2 regions of the Kribbella sp. NPDC043289 genome follow, and region 1 is predicted to be linked to the other one. Evidence: predicted binding sites of a transcription regulator. Region 1 holds the regulator's gene; the other holds the start of a gene.
What was found. Region 1 encodes HrcA, which represses chaperone genes, less so after heat shock. Its sites were predicted from a motif close to TTGGCACTCGNNNNNNNCGAGTGCCAA; they were not measured.
Positions count from the first base shown of each region.

Region 2: groES (co-chaperone GroES) is a predicted target of HrcA. The motif match lies at 3,257-3,283, and genes of this name have one in related genera.

Region 1 covers NZ_JBWKCB010000004.1:291,932-296,523, reverse strand. Annotated here, with positions in the region: gene AC0662_RS25765 (ThuA domain-containing protein) at 1-521, shown strand, start outside; gene AC0662_RS25760 (Gfo/Idh/MocA family protein) at 506-1,609, shown strand; gene hrcA (heat-inducible transcriptional repressor HrcA) at 1,714-2,736, shown strand; gene dnaJ (molecular chaperone DnaJ) at 2,762-3,907, shown strand; gene AC0662_RS25745 (16S rRNA (uracil(1498)-N(3))-methyltransferase) at 4,224-4,592, shown strand, end outside.
Region 2 covers NZ_JBWKCB010000005.1:549,093-553,684, forward strand. Annotated here, with positions in the region: gene AC0662_RS30390 (GNAT family N-acetyltransferase) at 1-172, opposite strand, end outside; gene groL (chaperonin GroEL) at 1,068-2,687, opposite strand; gene groES (co-chaperone GroES) at 2,829-3,125, opposite strand; gene AC0662_RS30405 (peptidoglycan-binding domain-containing protein) at 3,406-4,020, shown strand; gene AC0662_RS30410 (class I SAM-dependent methyltransferase) at 4,031-4,592, shown strand, end outside.

The DNA of each region.
Region 1 (4,592 bases):
GCACCGCGGCGTACCTGGACCTGGACGGCGTCGACCTGGTGCTGCAGTGCGTGACGATGAGCGACATCGAGCCCGAGCACTTCAAGGGCCTGGAGGCCGCGATCCGCCGCGGCACCGGGTTCGCCGGCTGGCACGGCGGCATCGTCGACTCGTTCCGGAAGAACTCCGACTACAGCTTCATCACCGGCGGGCAGTTCATCTCGCACCCGCACGGTTTCAACGACTACCGGGTCGACGTGGTCGCCGATCACCCGATCGTCGAGGGCATCAAGCACTTCGACGTACACACCGAGCAGTACTACGTGCACGCCGACCCGACCAACAACGTCCTCGCCACCACGACGTTCGAGGCGCACCCGGACTACCCGTGGATCGAGGGTGCCGTGATGCCGGCCATCTGGACCCGCACCTGGGGCGAGGGCAAGGTCTTCGTCTGCACCGTCGGCCACAAGCTGGACGACCTGGAGACGCCCGAGGTTCGCACCATCATCGAGCGGGGGCTGCTGTGGGCGAGCAAGTGACCAACATCGGCATCGTCGGCACCGGTGTCATCTCCGGCACGTACCTCGACCACCTGGGCAAGCTCCCTGGCGTCGACGTGGTCGCGGTCGCCGACCTGGACGTCTCCCGCGCCCAGGCGATCGCCGACAAGTTCCCGAGCATCCGCGCGCTGTCCCCGGCCGAGTTGTACGCCGCCGACGACGTCGAGATCGTCCTCAACCTGACCATCCCGGCCGCGCACGCCCCGGTGCACCAGGCCGCGATGGAAGCCGGCAAGCACGTGTACGGCGAGAAGCCGCTCGCCGTCGACCGTACCGAGGCCGAGCCGCTGCTCAAGTACGCCGCCGCGAACAACCTCCGGGTCGGCTGCGCACCGGACACCGTGCTCGGCACCGGTACCCAGACCGCCCGAGCAGTGATCGACCGTGGCGACATCGGCGTACCGCATGCAGCCTTTGCTGCCTTCACCACTCCCGGCCACGAGCTGTGGCACCCGGCGCCGGAGTTCTACTACCAGCCCGGTGGCGGCCCGGTGCTCGACATGGGCCCGTACTACGTCACCAGCCTGGTCACACTGCTCGGTCCGGTACGTCGGGTCACCGCACGGGCCGGCCAGTCGAAGCAGGAGCGCGAGATCCACTCGGGTCCGCGGGCCGGCACCAAGTTCCCGGTGGAGGTGCCGACGCACGTCACCGGCGTACTGGAGCACGAGTCCGGTGCGCTGACGACCGTACTGATGTCCTTCGACGTCTGGGCGGCCCGGCTGCCGCGGATCGAGATCCACGGGACCGAGGGCAGCCTGTCGGTGCCGGACCCGAACGGTTTCGACGGCACCGTCGAGATCGCGACGGCCGCGCAGCGTGACTGGACCGAGGTCCCGGTCGCCGGTGGGTACGCCGGAGCGGGCCGCGGCGTCGGCGTCGCGGACATGGCCCGGGCCCTCCGTAACGGTGAGCCGCATCGCGCTGACGGAGCGTTGGCGTACCACGTGCTCGACGTACTCGAGTCGTTGCTCGAGGCGGCGGTCCAGGACCAGCCCGTGGACGTCGCGAGTACGGTCGAGCGTCCGGCCGCCGTACCGTTGGGGGCGTCCCCCGAGACCGCCTGAGACCCGCCCCACGCCGCCACGCGTCAGTGCGAGCTCCTACGGCTCGGTAGACTGGCACTCGGAACTTTCGAGTGCCAGTGTCGATCGAGAGAGGGTGTGCGCGCGTGCTGGACGAACGCAAGCTCGATGTGCTCCGCGCCATCGTCGAGGACTACGTGGCGACCCACGAGCCGGTCGGTTCGAAGACGCTCGTGGATCGTCACAACCTCGGAGTCTCCCCGGCCACTGTGCGTAACGACATGGCCGCGCTGGAGGAGGAGGGGTACATCACCCAGCCGCACACCAGCGCGGGGCGGATTCCGACCGATGCTGGGTACCGGCTGTTCGTGGACAAGCTCAGCACGGTCAAGACGCTGTCGGTCGCCGAGAAGAAGGCGATCACGTCGTTCCTGGCCGGTGCGGTCGACCTGGACGACGTCGTCCGGCGGACGGTCCGGCTGCTCGCGCAGATCACCCGCCAGGTCGCCGTCGTGCAGTACCCCTCGCTGAACCGGTCGAGTGTCCGGCACATCGAGGTCGTCACGATGACCCCGCGGCGGTTGCTGCTGGTGCTGATCACCAGCAACGGCCGCGTCGAGCAGCGCCTCGTCGAGCACCCGCACGACGTCGAGGAGCAGCTGATCGCGGACCTGCGGTCCCGGCTGAACACGGTGCTGGCCGGCCAGCGCCTGACCGATGCGACCACATCCCTGGCCGGGGTCCCGGAGCTGTTCGCTCCGGCCGACCGGTCGCTGGTCGCGTCGATCGTCACCACGCTGCTCGAGGCGTTCACCGACGAGGTCGGCGAGCAGCGGATCGCGGTCGGCGGCGCCGCCAACCTGACCCGGTACGGCGACGACTTCGAGCGCAACGTCAAGCCGGTGCTGGAGGCGCTGGAGGAGCACGTCATCCTGCTCAAACTGCTCGGTGAGGCCACCAATCCGCAGACCCTGACGGTCCGGATCGGCCACGAGAACCCGTTCGAGGAGCTCGCCACCACCTCGGTGGTCGCGACCGGATACGGGTCGAAGTCGGAGGCGCTGGCCACCCTCGGCATCGTCGGCCCGACCCATATGGACTACCCGAGCACGATGGGCGCCGTGCGCGCCGTCGCGCGCTACGTCAGCCAGATCCTGGCCGACTCCTAAACGACAACAACCACTGGTCTGGAGTATGAGCACCGATTACTACGCCGTCCTAGGTGTCAGCCGCGACGCGTCACCGGACGAGATCAAGAAGGCGTACCGCAAACTGGCACGCCAGTACCACCCGGACGTGAACGACTCCGAGGACGCGCACCAGAAGTTCCAGGAGATCGGCCGCGCCTTCCAGGTGCTCAGCGACCCGCAGAAGCGGCAGATGCACGACCTCGGCGGCGACCCGTTCGCGACCGCCGGGGCCGGCGGGCCGGGTGGTCAGGGCTTCGGCCAGGCGTTCACCTTCACCGACATCATGGACGCGTTCTTCGGCCAGACCGGCGGGGCCACCCGCGGGCCGCGGCCGCGGACCCGGCGCGGCCAGGACGCGCTGATCCCGCTCCGGATCGATCTCGCCGAGGCGGCCTTCGGGACCACCCGCGAGCTCAAGGTAGACACCGCCGTACTGTGCCCGACCTGTAGCGGATCCGGCGCGGCGGCCGGCTCCGAACCGGTGACCTGCGAGATCTGCCACGGGCGCGGCGAGGTGACCCACACGCAGCGGTCGTTCCTCGGCGAGGTGCGGACGATGCGCCCGTGCCCGAACTGCCGCGGCTACGGCACCACGATCCCGAACCCGTGCGTCGAGTGCTCCGGCGACGGTCGCGTCCGCTCCCGGCGTACCGTCACGGTCAAGATCCCCGGCGGCGTCGACAGCGGCACCCGGGTGCAGCTGTCCGGTCAGGGCGAGGTCGGTCCCGGCGGCGGTCCGGCCGGCGACCTGTACGTCGAGATCGAGGTCGAGCCGCACGAGATCTTCACCCGCAACGGCGACGACCTGCACTGCACGGTCACGCTGCCGATGACGGCGGCCGCGCTCGGTACGACGATCGACCTGCCGACCCTCGAGGGCGAGACGACCCCGCTGGAGATCCGCCCCGGCACGCAGTCCGGCACCGCGGTCACGCTGACCGCGCGCGGCGTACCGCGGCTGCGGCACGCGGGGCGCGGCGACCTGATCGTGCAGGTGATCGTGGAGACGCCGACGAAGCTCGACGACGACCAGGCCGAGCTGCTCCGGCAACTCGCCGTCGCCCGCGACGAGGAGCGTCCGCAGGGCCAGGTCCAGGCCACCCACAAGGGCGTCTTCGGCCGCCTCCGCGACGCCTTCGGCGCCCACTAACCCGCACCTCCACCCACCCACCCACCCACCCGCGCGCCCGCTCCGCGCCCGGTGCCGTTTGAGGGGCCGGCCCCTCAAACGGCGGGAGGGCCCCTGGGATTTCGGGGGGGGAGGACCCATCCTTTGAGGGGCCGGCCCCTCAACGGCGGGAGGGCCCCTGGGATTTCGGGTCGCGCACCCAGCGTTTGAGGGGCCGGCCCCCAAACGGCGGGAAGGCCCCTGGAAATTCGGGGGGAGAACCCACCCCTTGAGGGGCCGGCCCCTCAAACGGTGGACGCTCGGACGGTCACGCTCGGATGGTGGAGGTGTTGGGACGATGGGGGTCGCGGTGTTCTTCCGTGCCGATCTGGCCGGCGAGGAGCTGACGCTCGACGGACCGGAGGGCCGGCATGCAGCCGTCGTACGGCGGATTGGGCCGGGCGAGCGCGTTCGGCTGACGGACGGGCGGGGCGCCTGGGCCGAGGGTGCCGTGGTTTCCGCTTCCAAGGCCGGCGTAACGGTGGCAGTCGACGTGCGGGGGAGTGAGCCGGCGCCGGCTCCCCGGGTCGTCGTAGTGCAGGCTGTGCCGAAGGGGGAGCGGGCCGAGCTCGCGGTCGAGATGCTGACCGAGGTCGGCGTCGACGTGATCGTGCCGTGGAACGCGGAGCGGAGTCAGTTCCGGGCCAACCCGGAGCGGGTCGAGAAG
Region 2 (4,592 bases), on a different contig from region 1:
CGACAACCCGCTCGTCGACGACCGCAACCCAGCACCCCAACCGACTCTCCGGCGTCAACCACCCCCGAGGATCCGCAGGCCAGTTGATCGGATACCCCGCCCGCTCATACACCGCCCGCAACAACTCAACACAAACCTCAAGATCCCCGTCACCGCGCTCCCGAATCAACACCCACCCATCCCATCACCACCCCATACCCGCACCCGAACCCAGCCCCCAGTGACCGAGCACAGGCAATACCTTGTGCTCAGTCACCACACCCCTGCCCCACACCACTCACCACCCCAGCCAGACGCCCACGCCCCGGCGAATCGCAGGAACAACTCGTACGCCGCCACGCGCGCTGGTGCTGTCCGCGGACCCGGTCACGCGACCGGCGCTGAAGCCGGGGGCTTACCCGCGCGGCGGTGACTGTGCACAGGCAATTGCTTGTGCACAGTCCCCAGCCCCTGTCCACACCCACCATCACCCCCGGCCACACGTCCGCGGAGCGGTGCATCGCGCGATCAGCCCGTACGCCGCCGCGCTCGCGCGCCGGAAGACGGGGGGTTGCTCAGGCTGCGGTGACTGGAGACAAGCAATTGCCTGTGCTCAGTCACCACACCCTGTCCACAGTCCCCATCACCGCCGGCCAGATGTCCGCGGAACGGCCCAGCGCACGAGCAGCCAGTACGCCGCCGTACTCGCGCGCCGGAAGGCGGGGGCTTGCCCGCGTGGCGGTGGGTGGGGACAGGTTATTGCTTGTTCAGGGGCCCTGGTTGTTGTGTTCGCGGACCGTTTGCGGCGTTGTCGGCAGGCTCGACGAGAGCGGCGGTGGGGGAGGCGGGGCGGGGCGGGGCGGGGCGGGGCGGGGCGGGGCGGGGCGTGGCGGGGCGGGGCGGGGCGGGGCGGGGCGGGGCGGGAAAGCAAGCACCGCCCGGCTGGTCGTGGGGACCTGCCGGGCGGTGCTTTGTGTGCTGTGCTGCCTGGCTGGGGTGGACAACCCCTGCGAGGCGGTGGTGCGTGCCTGGCGGGGGTGGAGACCCCTGCCGGGCGGTGCTGTCGGACTGCTGCTTACTGCCTGAGGTCAGTGACCGTGGCCGTGGCCGTGGCCGGCTGCGGCGGGCTCTTCTTCCTCGGGCTTGTCGACCACCAGGGTTTCGGTGGTCAGCAGCAGGGCGGCGATCGAGCCGGCGTTGGCGAGCGCGGACCGGGTCACCTTGACCGGGTCGAGGACGCCGGTGCCGAGCAGGTCGCCGTACTCGCCGGTGGCCGCGTTGAAGCCGTTGCCGGGCTCCATCTCGGACACCTTGGCGACGACGACGTAGCCCTCGTAGCCACCGTTCTCGGCGATCCAGCGCAGCGGCTCGACGACGGCCTTGCGGACGATCCGGACACCGGTCGCCTCGTCACCGTCGAGCTCGAGCTCCTTGTCGAGCACGGTGGCCGCGTGGACGAGAGCGGAGCCGCCACCGGCGACGATGCCCTCTTCGATCGCGGCCCGGGTCGCGGACACGGCGTCCTCGATCCGGTGCTTCTTCTCCTTGAGCTCGACCTCGGTGGCCGCGCCGACCTTGATCACGCAGACGCCACCGGCCAGCTTGGCCAGCCGCTCCTGCAGCTTCTCGCGGTCCCAGTCGGAGTCGGTGCGCTCGATCTCGGCCTTGATCTGGTTGACCCGGGCCTCGATGTCGTCGGCCTTGCCGGCGCCCTCGACAACGGTCGTGTTGTCCTTCGAGACGACGATCCGGCGCGCCGAACCGAGCACCTCGAGGCCGACCTGGTCGAGCTTCAGCCCGACCTCGGGGGCCACGACCTGCGCGCCGGTGAGGGCGGCCAGGTCCTCCAGCATCGCCTTGCGGCGGTCACCGAAGCCCGGCGCCTTGACGGCGACCGAGGTGAAGTTGCCGCGGATCTTGTTCACCACCAGGGTGGACAGCGCCTCGGCCTCGACGTCCTCGGCGATGATCAGCAGCGTCTTGCCGGACTGCACGACCTTCTCCAGCAGCGGCAGCAGGTCCGCGATCGCGGAGATCTTGCCCTGGTGGATCAGGATGTACGGGTCCTCCAGCACCGCTTCGCCGGCCTCGGCGTCGGTGATGAAGTACGGCGAGATGTAGCCCTTGTCGAACTGCATACCCTCGGTGAACTCGAGCTCGGTCCCGAAGGTGTTCGACTCCTCGACGGTGATCACACCGTCCTTGCCGACCTTGTCGAACGCGTCCGCGATCAGCGCACCGATCTCGGCGTCGCGGGCGGAGATGGTCGCGACGTGGGCCATGTCGCCCTTGTCGTCGACCGGCTTCGCGGTGTCCACCAGCTTGCCCGACACGGCCTCGACAGCCGCCTCGATACCGCGCTTGAGGCCCATCGGGTTGGCGCCGGCGGCGACCGCCCGGAGGCCCTCGTGCACCAGTGCCTGCGCCAGCACCGTCGCGGTGGTTGTGCCGTCACCGGCGATGTCGTTGGTCTTGGTGGCGACCTCCTTGGTGAGCTGCGCACCAAGGTTCTCGAACGGGTCGTCCAGCTCGACCTCACGGGCGACGGTGACACCGTCGTTGGTGATGGTCGGGGCGCCCCACTTCTTGTCCAGGACGACGTAGCGGCCCTTCGGGCCCAGCGTCACCTTCACCGTGTTCGCGAGCTTGTCGACGCCGCGCTCCAGGGCGCGCCGCGCGTTCTCGTCGAACTCGAGGATCTTCGGCATGAAGAAAACCAGTCCTTTTCTGAATGTCTACGTTGCAGGTGCCGAACGAACGCCGTTCCCGGCCGGGACGGCCCGGCAGGAACCCACTCCGCCCCGGCGCCAGTGGGCTCCGGGGCGGTGTCGGTCAGGAACGGTGGTTCGTCACTTGCTGACGACGGCGAGGATGTCGCGGGCGCCCAGGATCAGGTAGTCCTGACCGTCGTACTTGACCTCGGTGCCGCCGTACTTCGAGTAGATGACCTTGTCGCCGACGGCGACGTCCAGCGGGACGCGGTTGCCGTTGTCGTCGATCCGGCCCGGGCCGACAGCGAGGATCTCGCCCTCCTGCGGCTTCTCCTTGGCGGTGTCCGGGATCACCAGGCCGGACTTCGTGGTCTGCTCGGCTTCGAGCGGCGCGACGAGGACGCGGTCCTCGAGCGGCTTGATCGTGACCGACACTTGCTGACCTCCACGGTCGAATTCGCTTGTCTAATTCCCATGTGGTCGCGCTCCCCTGCCGTCGCGGGGGTCAAGGGCCGGACCGCTGGCACCCTCACTAGGAGAGTGCCAACACCGAATCTAGGCCGCGATTAGCACTCGGTCAACTCGAGTGCCAAAGGAATTCTCGAAGACGAACGGATTTCTTGGGTGACCGCCCCGGTACGGAATGTGGTCAAACACCGGCCGGCATGCGACCGTTCTCTCAGAGCGGTCTCAGGGACGGCCCCCAGGAGGAGCCATGGCGTTCAAGCTGCCGAAGCTACCGAAGCTGTCCGGCCGCACCGTCGCACTCCTCGCCGCGGTCGGCGCGGTGGCGGTCGGAGCGGTCGCCGCCAACGCCTCGAAATCCGACTCCCCGGCGGCCGGCGCGCCCGCAACGGCACCGGGCTCGAAGGCCGCGAAGGACGCCAAGGCCGCCGACCAGCCCGAGGAGTCCCGTAATGCGACCGCCGCCGAACTGAAGGCCGCGGCCGCGCTCCCGCAGTGCCGGGCCGCGCGGCTGGTCCCGGTGAACCGCAGCTGGGGCATCCCGATGCCGTCGATCTACGCCAGCGCCAGCACCACCTGCAACCTGATGTACGGCGACAACCCCTACCGCGGCTCCAACCGGTACGGCGACCCCGAGACCGCGATCCAGGTGCTCCAGCGCAACCTCAACTTCTGCTACGGCACCAAGCTGGCCGTCGACGGGCTCTACGGCACCAAGACCCAGGCCGCGATCAAGCTGGTCCAGCGCCGGCACCACCTGGTGGTCGACGGCATCTACGGCCCGAAGACTCGCTCAGCCATGAACTGGCGCCTCTACTCGATGGCCGGCCGCAGCTGGAGCAGGAGCTGTTCCAGCCCCCTCTAAAGTTGTCCGAGTGACTGTCACCGCACTGCTCGACGGACCGGGCGCCGAGGTCCTCGCCACAGCCTGTGCGGACTACCAGCCCGGTCGTGAGCTCCAGCTCGTCGAGAAGCTCAGACGCCGGTACGACGCAACGCTGGTCACGACTGCGGTCACGCAAGCCGCCTTACGCCACCGCGCCGTCGCCAAGTTCGGTCCGGACGCGCAGCGCATGTACTTCACCCCCGACGGCCTCGAGCAGGCCACCCGGACCGCTGTCGGCACCCACCGCGCCGCACGGATCGCAGCCACGCTCCCGGGCGCCGGCGTGGTCGACCTGGGCTGTGGGATCGGCGGTGACCTCATCAGCGCCGCACGCGCCGGTCTGCGCGTGACGGGCGTCGAACGTGACCCCGAGACCGCAGCCACTGCTCGCGCCAACCTGGCCGCCCTCGGTCTCCCGGGTGACGTGCTGATCGGCGAGGCGGAGTCGACCGACCTCACGCCGTACGACGTGGTGTTCGCGGACCCGGCGCGGCGGGCGGACGGGCGGCGCGTGTTCGATCACAACGCCTACTCGCCACCCTGGTCGTTCG